Regions from separate parts of the Alicyclobacillus sp. TC genome, predicted to be linked through region 3. Evidence: riboswitches for the same ligand, from Rfam matches in the RefSeq annotation. Region 3 holds a riboswitch; each other region holds the start of a gene.
The links. Region 3 has a riboswitch for cyclic di-AMP ahead of FY534_RS11180 (C40 family peptidase). Riboswitches for the same ligand answer to the same signal wherever they lie in the genome.
Positions count from the first base shown of each region.

Region 1 (6,057 bases), 1.2 Mb from region 3:
GACCATTAAAGTCCCTTTAGGAGTAGACATATATTTTTTTAATGAATGCAAATTTACTTGTTGTTTTCGTTTTGGAACACGTTTGTTTTTTCGCAATGCCAATAGTCCTCCATTTTTTTAGACATTTGCACACTTCCGTCAGATAAAACAAGTAATCCCTCAATACCTGCCTCTTCCAGACGAAGGAATCCTTCTTGAGGGGACAGGAGCATCATCACCGTGGAAAAACCATCTGCCAACATAGCATATGGAGCCATAACTGTAGCGCTTGCTACATGGTGAGGAGATTGTTTATCTACTCCAGAGATGATGTGATGTTCTCCCTTAATAACGGGACTAAGACGTTCATAGCCTCCAGAAGTGCATACAGACATAGCATCGGAAAAAAGTAAATATCCTATTTTCTTTTCTGGAGAAAACGGATTGCGAATAGAAATCTTCCACGGCTCACCATTAGGTTGTATACCTCTGGCGATCACATCTCCACCAGCATTGATACAAAATCCTGGATATTCAGAAAAACAATGAACTACCAAATCAAGTGCTAGCCCTTTTGCGGTAGCTCCCACATCCAAGAGGAGCGGTTTCATTAAGCGAACGGTTTTTTTCTCCACATCAAGCTTTACATCACGATAGGAAGCATTAAAATCTATTTTTTCGCATAAATCCAATTTGTTTCCAGTCAAATAATTTGTGACAAAACCACCTTTCTCTAGCCATCCACCTATGGTCGGGTCAAATCGTCCATGAGTCATCTTGGCCAATTCTAAACTGAATTGGATAACCTCGAATAATAGAACAGGTACTTGAACATCCTCACCAATTTGTTGTGAAAGACGTCGTAACGCACTGTGTTCAAGAAAACGACTGCAGGTTTCCTCTACGAGGTTGAAAACTGAAATTGCTTGTTGCAAATTTTTTCTAACATCTTCAGATGAATTACCCTCTATGGAAACCCAAAAATCAACTTTTGTACCTAAAGCAAGCACTTGATGATGATAGAGTTGAAGTTCTTTGCTCAGGATAAATTCCTCCATTTAAGCCTTTGCAGCTTGCAAAGCCTGATAGACAGCCATAGCAAAATCTTGAGTACTTGCTGTGGCTCCAGAGACAATATCAATTTGCCACGTCTGCTTAGCTTCAACTTCGTTTGGTAAAACCGGATCAATAACGGATTGTGGATAATGAGTGGTACATTGAGTGATCTGCACTTGAGTGATTTTTCCATTCTGTATCGTTACAGAAACACCGACGCTACCATAAGCGTTCGTGCCCACTCCTTGGTAAATACCGTCCTTATAAAGAGAACTGCTATCGCTCTTATGTTGAGACTTGTCTGAATTTGATGTTTGATGATTTGCAGGAGTTGTTGTTGATGATAATGCTTTGTGGAATGACCTAGTCTCGTGATGTTCTTTTCCCATTTGATGGAATACCTTGTTGGACTCACTTGCATTTTTTTGATCTAAGATCTGTGGATTTAATGCCTGAACTGTCGGTTCCGTATAGAAAAAACCTGCAGCATAGATAGCTCCTACAGCGGCTGTAGATAATGTTAACCATTTGGATTGAGTAGTTTTGAGCAATCGATAAACACCACTTTCACCCGATTCCTATTCTCCGTCATAGATTAATAAAAGTGGCCTTCTAGGTGTTGAAGTATTTGTCCGATGGTTATGAAGAACTTGTGGAGTCATGAATAAAAAAAAGGGCTTGTCCCTCTCGTCATCTAAAGATGACGAGAGGGACAAGCCCTATAGAAAGTTTCACTTTTAAAACATACGTTTGACAGTAGTGATGTGATTGTACCAATACGTTCCAGGATGTAAAGGTGCAATACCTACTTTACCCAAACCGCCGCCTTCTTCAATCATCTGACCATTTCCAATATAAATCGCAACATGACCACCATGGTTAAAAATAACCAAATCCCCAGGTTGCATATCCGAAATAGGTACCTGCCAACCTACATCGTGATATTGTACTTGCGAAGCTCCACTCATAACATAGCCGAGCGCATGATGATAAACATAGGCTGTAAAATTAGAGCAGTCAAAACCATACTGACCTCTATCTTCGTTATGCCCCCATCGATAGGGAGTGCCTAACTTACTTTCTGCTACTGTCAATATAGCTTGAAACTTCTCTTCTGGTGTCGCGTGGATTCCAGCTAACGGTTGAACAGATGGCTGATAAGTGACTCCTGGAGGTAGTTGACCGTTATACGCCAATTGAGATTTGACGTAGCTATTGCTGGAAAACGAATAAATGGGTGTACGATGATAAGTTTTTGCCATTGCAATTTGACTGGTAGCAGGCAAAAATACTGCAATGGATGTTAAAGCCAATAAGGCTGCTTTTATTTTCATAAAGTCCTCCCCTTGCCTCCGAGGTTAGTTGACGGGTTAGGACGGAGGTCGCCCATGCGCGTTGGCGCATTCACCCCAAATTGTATCCCCCGTACCCTAAATGGGATTCGGCTGTTTTTTGGTTCGGACTTTATGCTAACAAACACTTTGTCATAATTTCATTGCAAAATAGTTAGAAAGAAGTCTATAGTTTTCCAAACGATTTTCTAATTCATGAGCTTTACTCAAAACTGAATCAAATTTCACCGATACGGAATGAGGTACTTCTCGAGTTACAATTCCCTCAGCTTTGACGACCACTTGATGGGCTGGCAGATGTGCCCAAAATGAAAAGAAAGCAACAGCAATTACCATTAAAGCCGCAATAGATTGGGGTACTTTTATAAAAAAGGAACGAGCTTTTAAACCAAATATTTTACCCATTCGAGATTGATTTTGTAAGTGCCGTTGAGGAAATACATACACTTTAGCATGAGTAAGTAGCGTGTCTGTTTCTGTAATTTGCTGATTCTTGTTTTCTTGAATCATGAGATTACGGTAAGATACATATTCTTCAACTTCTTGCCGACATTTTTCACAATTCTGTAAATGGCGCTCAAAACGTTTATTTTCAAGTTCGGTAAGTAATCCAGCCACATATCTCAAGCTTAAATCACACAATTGCATGGATTGCCTCCCGTCTCCCCCAGTTTTAACCAATCTTTCTCATCATGTAGACCCATTATACGAAAAAACCCCTAAACTTGACCAGTATTTTCTCAATCTCTCTTTTCATTTTTGTAGGAATACTGACTGGATCAAAATTCGCACATCAATGGATTGCTTTATGTCTTGTTTCACCAATAATTTGCATACTGCAGCAAAATTATATACGGTTGAATGAAAAAGCAGGAGGCTTATTGGAGTATGGAAGTTAAATCTATTTATGAAGCGATTGGCGGTCAAAATACAATAGCCAATCTGGTTGACATATTTTATACAAAAGTCCAAAAAAATGAACTCCTACGTCCTCTATTTCCAGAAGACATAAAACCTGTGCGTGATAAGCAATTGATGTTTTTGACTCAATTTTTTGGAGGGCCTTCGCTTTATACAAATATGTATGGTCATCCAATGTTAAGAGCCAAACATCTTGCACATCCTATTACTCAAGCTCATGCGAGCGAATGGATACGTTGTATGGAAGAGTCACTCAATCAAATTGGGATAGACCATTCTGTTCAGGAATTTATGTTAGAACGACTTCGATTAACGGCTCAACATATGATTAATCGTTGAAGATTGGAATGCTTAAAAAATGAAAAAATCAGATTTCAAACTGACTTTTTCGGGAGTGGTAATAATGAATAACCTTCCTTAATTCTTTGAACTCCTTCTTCACAAACTCCATAGGAGCGCCAACTGCATGTACTACAAAGTACGGCTATATCCGAAGGATGCATATGCTGACGAATTCTACTTTCAACTGACTGCCAAGCCAGTTTTTGACCAGAGTGTAATCCTAATTTAACTAGAATCTGTTGATCGCGATCTGCAACATTTTTATCTTCACAATGATAACATTGATTATCAGGAAAATAATGACACAATTCATCTGGTCCCGTGACAATAAGTACTTCTGTTTGTGGCTCTATTCTCAATTGGTTATAAACATTCTTCATATGCTCCACGAATTCTTTTGAATAACCCATTCCTCGAAAGCCAAGCATACATAAAAGATGATGTCCGCGCAATTGAATCAAATCTGTCACCCTTCGATTTTTTAATCTGTGTATAGAAAACTAAACTTCTCACATAATAACTTTGCAGTCCAAAATCATTTTTGAAAGGGGAACTGAAAATGGCAAACAACAACGAAAAACTCGTACCAAGCCGTGCCCTGGATCAGATGAAATGGGAGATTGCAAATGAGTTTGGTGTTAATCTCGGAGCAGAAACGACTTCACGTCAAAACGGCTCCGTAGGTGGGGAAATCACCAAGCGTTTGGTCGCATATGCAGAAAGTCAATTATCCGGCCAAATGAAGTAAGCAAGGAAAACCTTTGGTTTAGAAAATAATTCTTAGCGAGCCTATCCATACACACGGATAGGCTTTCGCGTATAATAAGGATATTCCTGCCCACTGTCATTTGAAGAAGATTGATTTTATTTGTGAACAATATTTTTCTGCATCCAGCGAGCAACTTGGACGTCATTCCAATCATTTTTCGCCTGTAATTGTTCAATTACACGTTGTTGAACAGCTAAAGGTTTATTCTGACTCAATTTTTTACAACCTTCAACTAAATCAATCTCAACTTTAAAACCTACAATAGCTTTCATCATTTGTTGATAATAATGCTGCTTAGAATCCATAGGAAGTTTTGAATGTGGTTCATATGCATATATCAGTTTTTCAAGAATTTCTTCTAACTCAATTTCGTCTTTAACCAACCGACAGGTTCCTTGAATATGTACAGCCACATAGTTCCAAGTTGGTACCGATTGAGGAAGATCATACCATTCCGGTGAAATGAATGCATGCGGGCCAGAAAAGATACATAAACAAGGGCTACCATCCATTGCTCTCCATTGAGAGTTGGCTTTGGCCATATGCGCAAGCAGCATTTGTTTATCTTTGTCATAGTACATGGGTAGATGTGTGCAAAGAGGATGATTGTCCTCTGAAGTTATAAGTAAGGCAAAGGAATGACGAGTTATAAACTCTGAAATTTCATCTTCATCTTGCCATTGAAACGATTTTGGGATATACACTCCCACTCACTCCCTCGCTCGTCACCGATTTGGACGATCCGCTCACAAAAAATTGTAACATGTTGACGCAAGCTCCTTTGAGACCATAGGTTACTTCACAACAGAAATTTTGTATATGTTGTGTTACCTTTTTATGAATCATCTTTTCAGTAATGAACTATGAATTGAAAGGATTATGCCTGGTATGAAACATAAAAACTTGTACTTAAAACGTATTTATATACCAACTGATCCTTCTGACGGTACACGTATATTAATCGATCGATTATGGCCGCGAGGAATTCGAAAAGAGGAGGCTTACGTTGACATTTGGCTAAAGGAAATTGCACCAACAGATAGATTACGGAAATGGTTTCATGAAAATCCTGCACAACGGTTTTCTGAATTTCGTATTCTCTATAATCAAGAATTAACAACTAGTCTAAGTCACCAAGAAGCCCTAAATAAAATTAAAAAATGGGTGACAGAAAGCCCCGTAACACTCGTTTACGGAGCCAAGAATGAGTTAATCAATCATGCAGTAGTACTCTATGATTTTTTACTTGACTATTTATAATCTTGATTTCTGTAACCGGTTTCGATCTTAATAGACAAAAGTTAACTTTCAGATATTTGTTAAAGATAAACCATTCAAAATTCAGTCAGCAACTAGTTTGTCTGGTTTTTCCCGAGAGAAGAACCATTGAATATGAAATCTGTCACTGAATATGGTTGAACAGAAATAGTTTTACCCAATTGATGAAAATGTTGATAGGTAATACCACTACTTTTTTCTCCATACGTATATTCTATACCCGTTCCATTGGGCCGAAAACCTTTTAAATCCAACGAGACCTGGTAAACTTTATTTGGATTCTTGTTGATAATCATGACAGCCAATTTACCGTCTCTTAATTGCGTTGCATGTACAGCAATATCGGATACAGAAGCAGTA
Region 1 covers NZ_CP044434.1:1,089,407-1,095,463, reverse strand. The annotation lists gene FY534_RS05270 (RnfABCDGE type electron transport complex subunit D) at 1-96, opposite strand, end outside; gene FY534_RS05265 (FAD:protein FMN transferase) at 54-1,037, opposite strand; gene FY534_RS05260 (FMN-binding protein) at 1,038-1,586, opposite strand; gene FY534_RS05255 (C40 family peptidase) at 1,773-2,369, opposite strand; cyclic di-AMP (ydaO/yuaA leader) riboswitch at 2,371-2,492, opposite strand; gene FY534_RS05250 (anti-sigma factor family protein) at 2,520-3,035, opposite strand; gene FY534_RS05245 (globin domain-containing protein) at 3,276-3,647, shown strand; gene FY534_RS05240 (DUF1284 domain-containing protein) at 3,683-4,111, opposite strand; gene FY534_RS05235 (alpha/beta-type small acid-soluble spore protein) at 4,210-4,398, shown strand; gene FY534_RS05230 (FMN-binding negative transcriptional regulator) at 4,515-5,123, opposite strand; gene FY534_RS05225 (DUF488 domain-containing protein) at 5,308-5,679, shown strand; gene FY534_RS05220 (hypothetical protein) at 5,772-6,057, opposite strand, start outside.
Region 1: another riboswitch for cyclic di-AMP. It lies ahead of FY534_RS05255 (C40 family peptidase); the one in region 3 lies ahead of FY534_RS11180 (C40 family peptidase).

Region 2 (6,057 bases), 490 kb from region 3:
TTCAACAAGATTTCTTTACGAATAGGGAGTACCCATGGAGATTTCATATCGTCCAAATTCAGTTTGGCAAAGGAAATAAACTGGGCTAGTCCATCTCTTGTACGAATAAACGAAAAACGGTTCTCTCTGATTTGAGGTTTGTCCATTATACCTGTTCGCACTAATTTTTCCATATCATTTTGACTCACCAATTGCTCTACCATAGACCAATAACGTTCAATCATGGGATGAATAATTTGTTCCAGACTACCATTTTTTTGGTCACTCGCATTTTCCGCTGAGGCTATACTCCCTGCCATCCAGTCAAGGATAACTTTTCTCCAGCCCCATTCGGCTTGCTGAATCTCTCGGCTTTTCCAAAATTGTGCCGGCCAATCATGCAACGTATTCGATTCAGGTTCATTAAGAGCTTGAATTGAAGTCGCTTGATGCAAGGTTGCTGGATTTTTTGTTCTTTCAGCTATCGTACGACTTTCAGTAGAAATTTTGGCAGATGGTTGAGTTGATGAAATATTGGAAGACGGTGATGTGGGATGAGATATTTTATTCACGGAAAGTCATCCTTCGCGATTTCTCATTATCGTTTGAACAGGAGAAAAAGATTGACGATGATGGGGCGAAATACCATAAATATTCATAGAATCAAGATGTTGAGAAGTGCCGTAACCCACATTATTTTCCCAATCATAGAAAGGGTATTCCTTTGAAAGATTTTTCATGTAACGATCTCTCCATTCCTTCGCCACAATAGAAGCGGCACCAATGGATAAGCATCGTATATCCCCTTTAATAACGGACAGAGTTAGTGAGTTCACTCTGTTTTGTAAACTATCATTTCCATCTACCAATACCCAGTCTGGTGTCCATTTTAACTCTTGAACAGCCCGTTGCATAGCTAATAAACTAGCTTGACGTATATTCAAATGGTCAATTTCTTGTACACTAGCCGCCCCTACTGAAATATCGAGAGCAATTTCCTGAATTTTCTCCAGTAAAACCTCTCTTTTTTTGGCGGTCAACTTTTTCGAATCTGTGATACTCTGAAGTTCTGCTATTGGAACATCTGGAGAAAAAATAACAGCTGCTGCAACAACAGGCCCCGCTAAACACCCCCTACCTACTTCGTCTACTCCTGCAAGTAAAACTTGTTTTGAACCTACAAGCCAACGTTCCACTTGCCAAGAACGAACCAGCATGTACACCACCTTTGATTTTCAAACTTTATCCTTTCAATAAAAAGCAATTTTGCCATATCAACTTAGCAACCGTTTAACATTGAAAAGACACTGCTTATTCTATCGAGATCATCAATAATAATCTATCCGTTAATGGCTGATTCATTCTACTCAGCACTCTATTCTTGCCCGTGTACCCATTCAAAAGACACTCTGCCCAGTTTACCCGTCTGCAGTTCACGAAGTAGAGACTCTGCCATACGTTCTAAATCCGGACGCGCACCAGACATTAACATGCCTTTCATACGGGTCATTTTTTCAAACAAATCTAAAAACGCTTCCGCTCCTTCAGGTTCATCGAGAGAATATGAATCATAGGAATGCGCTTCAATTTGCCATCGTTCTTCAACCAGATGCGGGTAATTTCGAATTAAGAATTGTAGTGCATGTAACGCCAAATCTACATGATCTAAAATTTCTGGTTTTATAGCCCCACTCATAGCCAAGAGATACCCATCTTCAGGGGAATCTATTTTGGGCCAAAGCACTCCAGGGGTATCCAGCAATTCAATGCTACCTATACGTACCCACTGCTGGGCTTTTGTAATTCCCGGACGATCACCTGTTTTTACAGCAGAACGTTTGGCCAATCTATTGATTAACGATGATTTGCCCACATTGGGTATACCCACCACCATAGTACGCAGAGGACGTGGTCGCATGCCCCGGCGCGCTTCCCGTTCGCGTTTAGCCTTAGCTGCCATTTCTAAAGCAGGAATAATCCGCTGTACTTGACTACCCGTTTGCGCATCGACAGCTATAGCTGAAATACCTTGATGTTCAAATTTCTGTAACCATTGCTTCGTTTGGCTTTCATCTGCCAGATCCTTGCGAGTCATCACAAGCAAGCGTGGCCGTGCTCCAATTAAATCTTTCAGCAAAGGGTTGGAACTGGCCATTGGCAATCTCGCATCGACTAACTCAATAATTGCATCAACCATTTTTATGGAAGCTTGAATTTCCCGACGTGCTTTGGCCATATGTCCAGGAAACCACTGAATCGTTTGCAATATCTTTTCACTTCCATCACATATAATTTTCTGTTGAAATCAGATCCGATAAACTACCACAGATGAAACTATACTGAAATACGAAAACTAAGAAAGGGCCACCCGGCCCTTTCCTAACGCATTTACTTTTACTAACGCAAATCAGCGTACGGCTTAAACTAGCGAATTTCTTTAATGCGTGCAGCCTTGCCAGACAATCCACGCAAATAGTACAACTTCGCTCGACGAACTTTACCGCGACGCATAACTTCAATCTTTTCTACCTTTGGAGAGTGTAATGGAAATGTTCTTTCTACACCAACACCATAAGATATTTTGCGCACAGTATAGGTAGCACTGATGGCTGAACCACGACGCCGAATGACCACGCCTTCAAAAACCTGAATACGCTCACGCTGACCTTCACGAACTTTCACGTGCACACGCAACGTGTCTCCCGGGCGGAAACTAGGAATATCTGTACGTAATTGTTCCCGCGCTACTTCTTGAAGTAAATTCATCTAGGATTTTCCTCCCTTACCTTCGACGTTCATGCTTGTTTGCAAGCAGCGGACCGTCGAGATCACGCGCGATAATATACCATATAAATTCATCAAGGTCAATTTTTTAAAAATTTCACCTAATATAAAATGGTACAATAGAACAGGTAGTCGTACGACTACCTGTTCAAAATGCATGTATTAAGATGGAGACGTGCGAGTAGAAAACTTTACTTTTAGCTTTTTGTCTTCGTCCAGCATTTTAGAAACTGAATTCCGTTCTTGCTGCGAGGAACGCATCTTCCTCAAATGATGCAAAATCTCCATATCTCGCTCCCACTGTGGGAGCTCTGCATGTTTGTTCATGCTTACCAACTCCCCGATGGAAAAGTCCATCGCGGCATTCCTAAAAAGAAGCATTTCTTAAAAGTTACAATTGACGATTACTCGCCACCATTGTAAAACTGCCCGCAACGCTTACGGAGTTAGCTGACGGGTTCGGGAGCAGGCATTCCCTACATCAGTGAAAGACTGATGATTCACCCCTGTGATTGGGTTCTCCGCTTCTCTTAGGAATTCAGCGACGGCATACTTTATTATATGCCTCTTTGCTTGTTTTGCCAACTGATGAGCATATCTGAAATGATATAAACTCTAATCTTTGAATTGTTTTACAAGTGACAAAGGAATGTTTACCTTGGCGTATTTTTTATTCAGGTTAAACAGAATGGTGTCTGTAGAAATTTGTATAGGTCCCACTTCCGATATAGAACCCACCGAACTCGTTTCTACTTCACGAATTTGACCACTGCGTTTTCCGACCATGACCGTCATTAAAACATGCGAACTGGCTGGAAACACTTCTCCCGCATCCCATGTGGCTAATTTTTCCACATCCACACCAGGGACAATCATGGTGAACACCCAGCAATACTCGTCTACTACATATTGTTGAGGCTGCAGATACACAGGCGTTCCCATCTTCTCTACACCTTCTAGCACTTTAGCATACGTTTGAAATACATCGGGGCTTGGCAAAGGATCAGAAGGTGCCCAGTGACCATTGACAAACGAGAATGCGGACTGCCCTTGCTGAAAAAATTGAATATTCGTGTCTCCCTCATGTACACCTAACGAAACTTCATTTGGTTTTTCAACTGAACCATAGACGGTAAATGATGGATTTATAGAATTATCAACTAAATTAACACTAGCCTTAATTTGATATTGATGAAGTTGAAGCCCCTTTTGAATAGCCGTCTGAATGATGGGCCATGCTTCAGCATCCGTTTTCGCTAAAGAAATGGGTGGCACTTGATTTAAGGTGGTCAGAGGTTTTGGCGAACATCCAACCAGTCCAAAACAACCAAGCAATGCAGCTACAATCCATAGCTTATTGGACTTCATCTGCTTTCACCCGCTTTCTTCTGTCATTCAAGCGCAGTCCCCAGCCAATGAGACCAATGATTATAAAAATACCAATAGAGACTGGGAGTACTGGCGTATACGAACGTTGAATGATTAAATATTCACCCGTTCCGTATATGGAAAGAGCTAAATCAACCTTACCTGGTTGCCAATGAACAGGCTCTACATTGACAACGTTGGTTCGATATACACGCCAATTTCGATAAAGTTGATGATCTCGATATAGATAAGAAGAGAAATATCGAGTTGGCACGTCTCTCATCGCACTTGGATCATCCGTGATAATTTCAGGTGCTCGATTTCCAACAGAAGGTAATACAGCTTCAAAACGCAACGAGGAACCAAGGGGAGCCTCATATACTGTACGAAACTGTCCTGCACTATTGACCGACAAAATATAGGCTCTTTGAGCGTTGACAAAAATAGCATCTGGTCCACCCTTGGTAAGCGGACCAATCACAATATCATGCGGTAGTGATTGTGTCAACGAAGCATGGAAGCTAGCTACTACTTTATTTTGAGTTAAACTGACAATTTGCAGTAAATTGGCTCCTTCGAGCAATACCTGATTGGCGCCTGGTCGAGTAAATGAGCCTTCACCAAGAATAATTTGCGTTTTGACTGGAACTTGCACTGTATGACCTTGCCAACTTCCGGTCAAAAGTCCTCCTTGAATCTGCAAGGGTGGATTTGCAGGTGTAACATTTGCGTCAGATAATAATTGATTCCATTGCTCTTGATCTTGCTCCCAGGTTTGTGCAGCCAAAGCCAGAAAATTGCCTGAATAACTGGCTGGTTCTAAACCTAATGCTGCGGCGCTGGCAGGTGAAACTGGAGCCGTCAAATACATAATGGCATGTTGATTGACAATCTTCCAATGTGAAACTGACAAGGGGAATGTAGGCGCCACCAAATTCCAAAGTGAAACTTGAGCTAAATCACTCAACGGTAGCGGTTTAACTACTGCTTTGCCGTGATCCGAAAGTATTTCCATTAACTCATACTCGTGTTGAGCGGTCTGTAAAAGATTATACAGAGAGTCAGGCTTACTTGTAGCTTGACTAGCTAAATCACTAAGTTCTGCATTGCTAGGTAATACACGATTGAAAGTGACAAGTGCAGGTCCTTGCGGAGTTGAAATGGTCGACCAAGGCAATGCAGGAATATCTCCAGGAATCAAACTCATTTTTCCATATTTTACGATCTTAAAATGTGTCAAAAACGGCCATTCACTGTAGGGAAGCCATAGATTCACCAGCAAAATTGCAGCCGCAGAAACCAGTACGGTCTTCCAACCTGCTTTCGTAAACCATATAGCCAAAATACACAATCCCAGAAGCATGATGACAGTAAAAAGCACACGCAACCCTGTAGGATAAAAGGATACGCTTGAAATTCCTTGACCAAGCAAAAGAGCAAACAGCGTGAAAGTAATCCATTTTTTGCGCGATTGGATGCGAATAGTTGTCAGCCAGAGCACAATAATCACGATGACAGCCAGTACGCCAAGCAAAGCAAAATCTTCAACCAATGGTTTAACAACCCAAATATTCATAGCATTGACAAACAGCGCCCAAAGCAGATAGACAATCCAAAGCCATCGACGACTACGCTTCAATGTTTTGTCCATCTTGCACCTCCTTGCCAAACCGCCCATATCCCCAAATCAGTAAGAGAGTTGAAAAAGCAAAATACAGAGCTGTCATGGGATTGTATTCCCATACATTTTCTGTGAAATTATGAATCACAACCGCTAAAATACCTGCAAATCCTCCAATAGCTAAAAACTTATCTCGTCCCCAAGCTGCTTTGGCAACTTTTTTATACAGCTCATAAAGAAGGGAAAGTTGCATACCAGCAAACAGAACAAGCCCCACCAATCCAGATTCGCCCAATGTCTTTGCG
Region 2 covers NZ_CP044434.1:1,775,798-1,781,854, forward strand. The annotation lists gene FY534_RS08810 (hypothetical protein) at 1-551, opposite strand, end outside; gene FY534_RS08815 (ribonuclease HII) at 558-1,196, opposite strand; gene ylqF (ribosome biogenesis GTPase YlqF) at 1,355-2,245, opposite strand; gene rplS (50S ribosomal protein L19) at 2,404-2,745, opposite strand; cyclic di-AMP (ydaO/yuaA leader) riboswitch at 3,184-3,317, opposite strand; gene FY534_RS08830 (hypothetical protein) at 3,379-4,131, opposite strand; gene FY534_RS08835 (hypothetical protein) at 4,118-5,782, opposite strand; gene FY534_RS08840 (O-antigen ligase family protein) at 5,760-6,057, opposite strand, start outside.
Region 2: another riboswitch for cyclic di-AMP. It lies ahead of rplS (50S ribosomal protein L19); the one in region 3 lies ahead of FY534_RS11180 (C40 family peptidase).

Region 3 (6,057 bases):
GTATCATTTTCACGTGATCGATAACGCATCATCAAGGCCATGGCTATCACAGGTGTAGGAACTTCCAAATTCAAGGCTTCGTCAACCGTCCATTTTCCTTCTCCTGAAGAATGCATAACACCGCGAATAGAATCGAGTTGCGGATCTTCTTCAAACGCCTTCTCTGTCAGCTCCATCAACCAACCGCGAATAACAGAGCCATGCGACCAGACGTGCGCCAAAGCTCTGTAATCATACTCAAAACCACTGCGGTGCAGCACCTCAAATCCTTCTCCAATAGCTGCCATCATGCCATATTCAATTCCGTTGTGCACCATTTTACTGTAGTGTCCACTTCCGACTTTGCCCGTGTACAAATAGCCTTCGTCCACTGCCGTATCGCGAAAAAGAGGTTCAATCTGTGCAAATTTCTCTTTATCGCCGCCTATCATATAACAGGCTCCATGGCGCGCACCCGAAGTGCCCCCGAAGTTCCCACATCAAAAAAGTATATGTCTTTAGAGAATAAATTTTTCGCTCGACGCAAGGTGTCTTGGTAATGTGAATTACCTCCATCGATAACGATATCCTCAGCATCTAAATGAACAACCACTTGCTCAAGCACTTCATCGACAATTTTTCCCGCCGGCACCATAACCCATATAACGCGTGGTTGGTTGAGAGAAAGTACCAAATCGGCAATGGTTTCTTTCGTTTGACCACCAGATTGTTCAAAAGTACGTCTTGCATCCTGGCTAATATCGTAGGCTATGACTTCATGACCGTGATCCATCAAATTTAATCCGAGATTATGTCCCATTTTGCCGAGACCAATTAGACCAACTTGCACAGTGACTTCATCCTCTCTGCACTCAATTTACGCACTGACCGATTATATCAATCCATGTCACTTTTTTCCTCACTGCAAAATCAGCACGATTTTCATTTAGATTGCCAAACCGCAGGTCATACCATGCACTGCTAACTTTAGCAAGTATTCAAAGCTTTAGCGCTCCAATGGGTCGAGTTATTTTTTTCCCTCTTAAAAAGCGCCCTAGTTCATCTCTTCTAGCCAAATAACGTTGTCCACATTTTTCACACTTTAAAATTTCATTCGTATAATGACGAAAAGACCCTTTAAATGGCTTGTCCGCTTTGCCACTCGGGCGTATTTGGCGCATATATTCATGAATATGGTGCTCAACGACTGTTAGCGGAGATTTACATTCACGACATTGAGGAACTTGATAAGAAACCAAGTTGGCAAACCTCCCTACATAAAATCAATATCAAAAGACAGATGCGATATTTTTTGGCTCTTTCTCCATTAAGTCCGCTATGTAATCAACATTTTACTGACGCATGTTATCGATTCGCTTTGTTTTGACATTTTCCTGTCACAACCAACGTTTCCAAACAAAAATCGGGAGAGACAACCCTGTCTTCTCCCGCCGGCGCTAGTTTTACACTTAATACAGTGCACCGCAGGCTCCACCGCAGCCACAGCCACAACCTGCTGCTTTGACAGTCGGGACAAGCAAGAAGAACAAAACAAAGATAATGAGAAATACGACTGCCCACTGTGTGTATCCACCAAATACACCCATGATTGACAACCTCCTTCTCGGCACATTTCACAGTATGGTATGACTTGTTGCCAAAAGCCTGAAACGGTTTATGCCTAGCATAAAAGGAGTTGTCCATGCATAAATAAGGAGTGCATTCACAAACGATGCACTCCGAACCCTTTTTTCAAATCAAATACAGCCAATTTCAATCACATTTCAAGACCATTAGATTAGTATATTCTTGTAGCACCAATATAATGGGGAGCCCAATAATACTCATTGTAAAGCGAAGCGATTTGAACACCTGAAGCTGGAGTTTGTGCGCTGATGAATTCACCGTCACCTAAATAAATGCCCACATGGGAAGCTCCATATCCGTCCGTGTCAAAAAACACCAAATCGCCCGGTTGCAAGTCAGATTCAGAAATATGTACACCCTCTGCAAATTGTCCATAGCTGGTTCTATCAACATAGATACCAAAATGCGCATAGACAAACTTGACAAAACCAGAGCAATCAAAGCCACTGGGACTCATTCCACCATACACATAAGGGTAGCCGACATACTGCCTGGCGTACTGGGCAATCTCTTCTCCTAATACGGCTTCTGACAAGTTGGTCGACATGGGTCCACCACTACGAGCACTGAGATTATCCGTAGCATAAGATGAAGATGGGCCGTTTAATTGAATTTTTTCTCCTACATGCAAGATGGAATTGTTGGTGAGGTGATTCCATTGCTCAAGCTGACTGAGGCTAACACCATGCGCTTGACTGATGGACCAAAGACTCTGTCCGGGTTGAACGGTTACCACTTGTGTAGAAACTGTTGCAGGTTGCAAGTCACCAGCAACATCACTGGTCTCTACTTCCAAATGCTGACCAGGAAAAATCAGGTCTCCACTGAGATGATTTAAAGTTTTCAAGCTGGCAACAGATGTGTGATAGCGTTGAGCAATAAGGTAGAGGGAATCTCCGGGTTGAACTGTGCAAGATGTGGTGGCGGCAAAAACGACAGACGTGTTCATGGCTGCAAACGCAGCAAAAGACAGCGCAAATTTAACTGTTTTTTTCACACTTAAGCTCCCTGTGCACCTACGAGGTTAGTTGACGGGCTCGGGCCGCAGCTTGTGAGCGCCCTACCAAAAAAAGCATAGAAAAAATAGAATATTCAGCTCTTTAGGATTCGCCCCAAAAAAGAATGTCCCCCGTCCCCCGACGCCAAGAGGGTTCGGCGTTTTATGTCGACGTCTGGCGGAAGTATACCGAAATATCGCTTGGTTGGTCAATCCTTTTTACCATAAATTAGCCACCTCATGAAAATTTTTTTCTATTTAAATAGACTTGCCTTGATTGGACAAGAAGAAAGAGCCATCAAGAAGTTGGATTGATCGCTGTTGGACAGTGACTATTTACCATCCCATACTTCAGGATTAACCATGTGCGGTGGCTTTTCGCCAAGCAAGGCGCAGCGTAAATTTTCTGCTGCCAATAATGCCATTGCTTTGCGTGTTTCCACTGTCGAACTCCCGATGTGAGGTAAAGTGACAACTTGGTTCATATGTAAAAATGGATGATTTGATGGCAAGGGTTCGTTCTCATAAACATCAAGACCTGCTCCGCGAATCCAACCATTTTGTAAAGCGAAAATCAAAGCCTGTTCATCTACTACTTTCCCTCGGGCTACATTAATCAAATATGCATCTGGTTTCATTTGCTCTAACTGTGATCGACCAATCAAATGAACCGTTTCTTCAGTCAGTGGGGTCAATACAACTACAAAATCACTCGTCTGCAAAAGATGGTCTAAATGAACATAGTGCACATGCATGGTGTTCTCAATATCCGACCGGCGTCTCCGATTGTAATACAGAACGCGCATACCAAAACCCAACGCTCGGCGTGCTACAGCGGTGCCGATTCGTCCCATGCCTACAATTCCTATTATCCTTCCATACACATCTGTACCCGCCAGCAAATTCGGAACGTTAGCATGCCATTGCCCAGATTTGACGAAAGCATTTGCCTCAGGTATGCGTCTTGCTGCGGCGAGAAGTAAGCCAAAGGCTAAATCTGCTGTAGTTTCAGTCAGAACATCAGGAGTATGGGTGCCAACCACTTTCTGTTTCGCCATTTCCGATAAGTCGAAATTGTCATACCCTACAGCTATGTTGCTTACTACTCTTAAATTTGGTGCTTGATCCAATAAATTCTTGTCAATCGGAACGCGTGGATATACAAGCAGGCCATCCACATCTTGCAATCGTTCCAGCAATTCAGACAAAGGCGTAACAGCATTTTCTTTGGGGGTATAGACAACTTCAAAATCTTGCCGCAGTATGTCAATCGCTTCTACTGCTACCGTATCAGGCACGTATACTTTAGCTTTGCGCACAGCGAATTCCCCCATTTCCCGACGTTCTGCAGATAGTCTTGCTAGCTTGCTAGCCTCAACGGGATTATATTGAAGCTCCCTGCTGAATCAGTTCCTGACGAATAGCAGTGACATCATACTTCTTTGTAGCCGCGTAATAGGCAGCTGCTACTCCGGCAGCATGGCCAGTGGCAAATGCGGTACCCATGACTCGAACAGATGCAAAAGCTAATGCATCACAAGAAATAATTCGGCCGGCACACCAAAGATTTTTGAAACCACGTACGGTGAGTGAACGCAAAGGTATGTCGTAGTATGCTTGATTCTTAATGGAAAGATATTCCGCCGGTTTTCCCGGTCGATGAATCTCAATGGGCCAGCCACCCCGTGCTACTGCATCATCATGTCGAATACCGTTCACAACATCTTCACCGGAAAGTATGTAATTGCCAAGTACGTGTCTGGTTTCACGCACTCCCATAGCTGGACCTGTTTGCACTAAATAAGCGTTCTCAAATCCTGGGATATACTTGCAGAAGACGTCCATATACTCCCACGCCTGTTTTCTTGCAGAAATTTCTGCTTTGGTCAATTGAGCAGATTGCAAGGCATCCACGTCCTCATCTGCAAACATCGCCAAAACATCCCCAGACTTAGGCAGACGCAAAAGCATACCACGCTCTTTACTTAAATGACGATAACCTTCTTGCTTGGCCTTCTGAATAGCTTGCTCGAATATGGACTTGTCCAGCGAAACTGATGGATGGACTCCACCAATACGCATCACCAATGTACTTGCTTGTACCATGCCTTCCGGACTACCCTGAACAACTTCTGCTCCAGACAAGGCTGACAAGTCAGCATCACCACTTGCGTCGACAAACGCCTGCGCTGATATCCTCAATTTGCCCGCATGATCGTAGCCAATGACCGTTGATACACAGTCTCCACTGCGCTCTACTTCAATCACCTGACAATGTAGTAAGGGCGTCACACGATGTTGAAGAACGAGATCGTCCAATGCCAATTTCGTTAATTCACTATCGAGTGGAACTATAACGTTTCCAGTGCGAGGATTGCGATAGGGCTCCCGATATACGCCATATCTACGCAGCCGTTCAAGCAATTCATTTCCTACTCCACCTACGACTTGCAATAGAGGATCTTGCTGAGCAAAGAAACCACAATAGGTTAACACGGAACTATGCGTCGCGGCACCGCCAAAGTAAGGATTTTTCTCCAGAAGCAAAGTGGATGCACCCATTCGCGCTGCGCCTACCGCTGCCGCTACTCCTGCCGAGCCACCGCCCACCACGACCACATCATACGTTACATTACGGTCGTGCACTCATACTTCCCCCAATCATTTGCACTACTTCATCCTATGAATCCTATTCTTTTTTATGACCTAGTCATAATTCTAACTCAATTGTCTGCAAAATGGAAAACAGACACTAGGCATATGTGGATCATTATGGGAGAGAAATAAAAAACAGCTTCCTGAGTCCAAGAAGCTGTAGGGAGTCATAACGAGCATTATTCTTTTGGAGCGGAAGACGGGATTCCGACGCGTGGGCGACAGTCCACGCTAGTCCCCGAAGGGGGAACCCTTGGGTGAGAATCCTGCTTGCCGCGACTGCTTTTGGAGCGGAAGACGGGATTCGAACCCGCGACCCTCGCCTTGGCAAGGCGATGCTCTACCCCTGAGCCACTTCCGCACATTTCATCTCTTACGCTCTGCCTTACACGACACTGGTGGCTCGGGACGGAATCGAACCGCCGACACGAGGATTTTCAGTCCTCTGCTCTACCGACTGAGCTACCGAGCCTTTTAGAGTGACTTTACAAACATATCACAAAGCCCTTTTTAATTCAACTGCAATTTGGCTTTCACAAAGAAAGCCGCAAGCCTGTACCTTGACAAAAGTCGGTTACCTGGTTGCGGCTGATTCGTCTCTCAACCAAAATTCATCACATTATTCTTCATCACTTTCCCAATGCATGGTTCTCTTCACTGCTTTCTGCCAGCCCTTATATAAGTTCGATCGCGTTGTTTCCGCCATTTCTGGCTTGAATACTCGATCGAGATCGACCGTTTTAGTCACTTCTTCCTTTGTCCAAAATCCTACAGCTATA
Region 3 covers NZ_CP044434.1:2,261,616-2,267,672, forward strand. The annotation lists partial or broken gene gnd (phosphogluconate dehydrogenase (NAD(+)-dependent, decarboxylating)) at 1-829, opposite strand, end outside; gene FY534_RS11170 (hypothetical protein) at 978-1,238, opposite strand; gene FY534_RS11175 (hypothetical protein) at 1,449-1,586, opposite strand; gene FY534_RS11180 (C40 family peptidase) at 1,778-2,623, opposite strand; cyclic di-AMP (ydaO/yuaA leader) riboswitch at 2,626-2,794, opposite strand; gene FY534_RS11185 (2-hydroxyacid dehydrogenase) at 2,956-3,942, opposite strand; gene FY534_RS11190 (FAD-dependent oxidoreductase) at 4,007-5,269, opposite strand; tRNA gene FY534_RS11195 (tRNA-Gly) at 5,565-5,639, opposite strand; tRNA gene FY534_RS11200 (tRNA-Phe) at 5,675-5,750, opposite strand; gene glpK (glycerol kinase GlpK) at 5,898-6,057, opposite strand, start outside.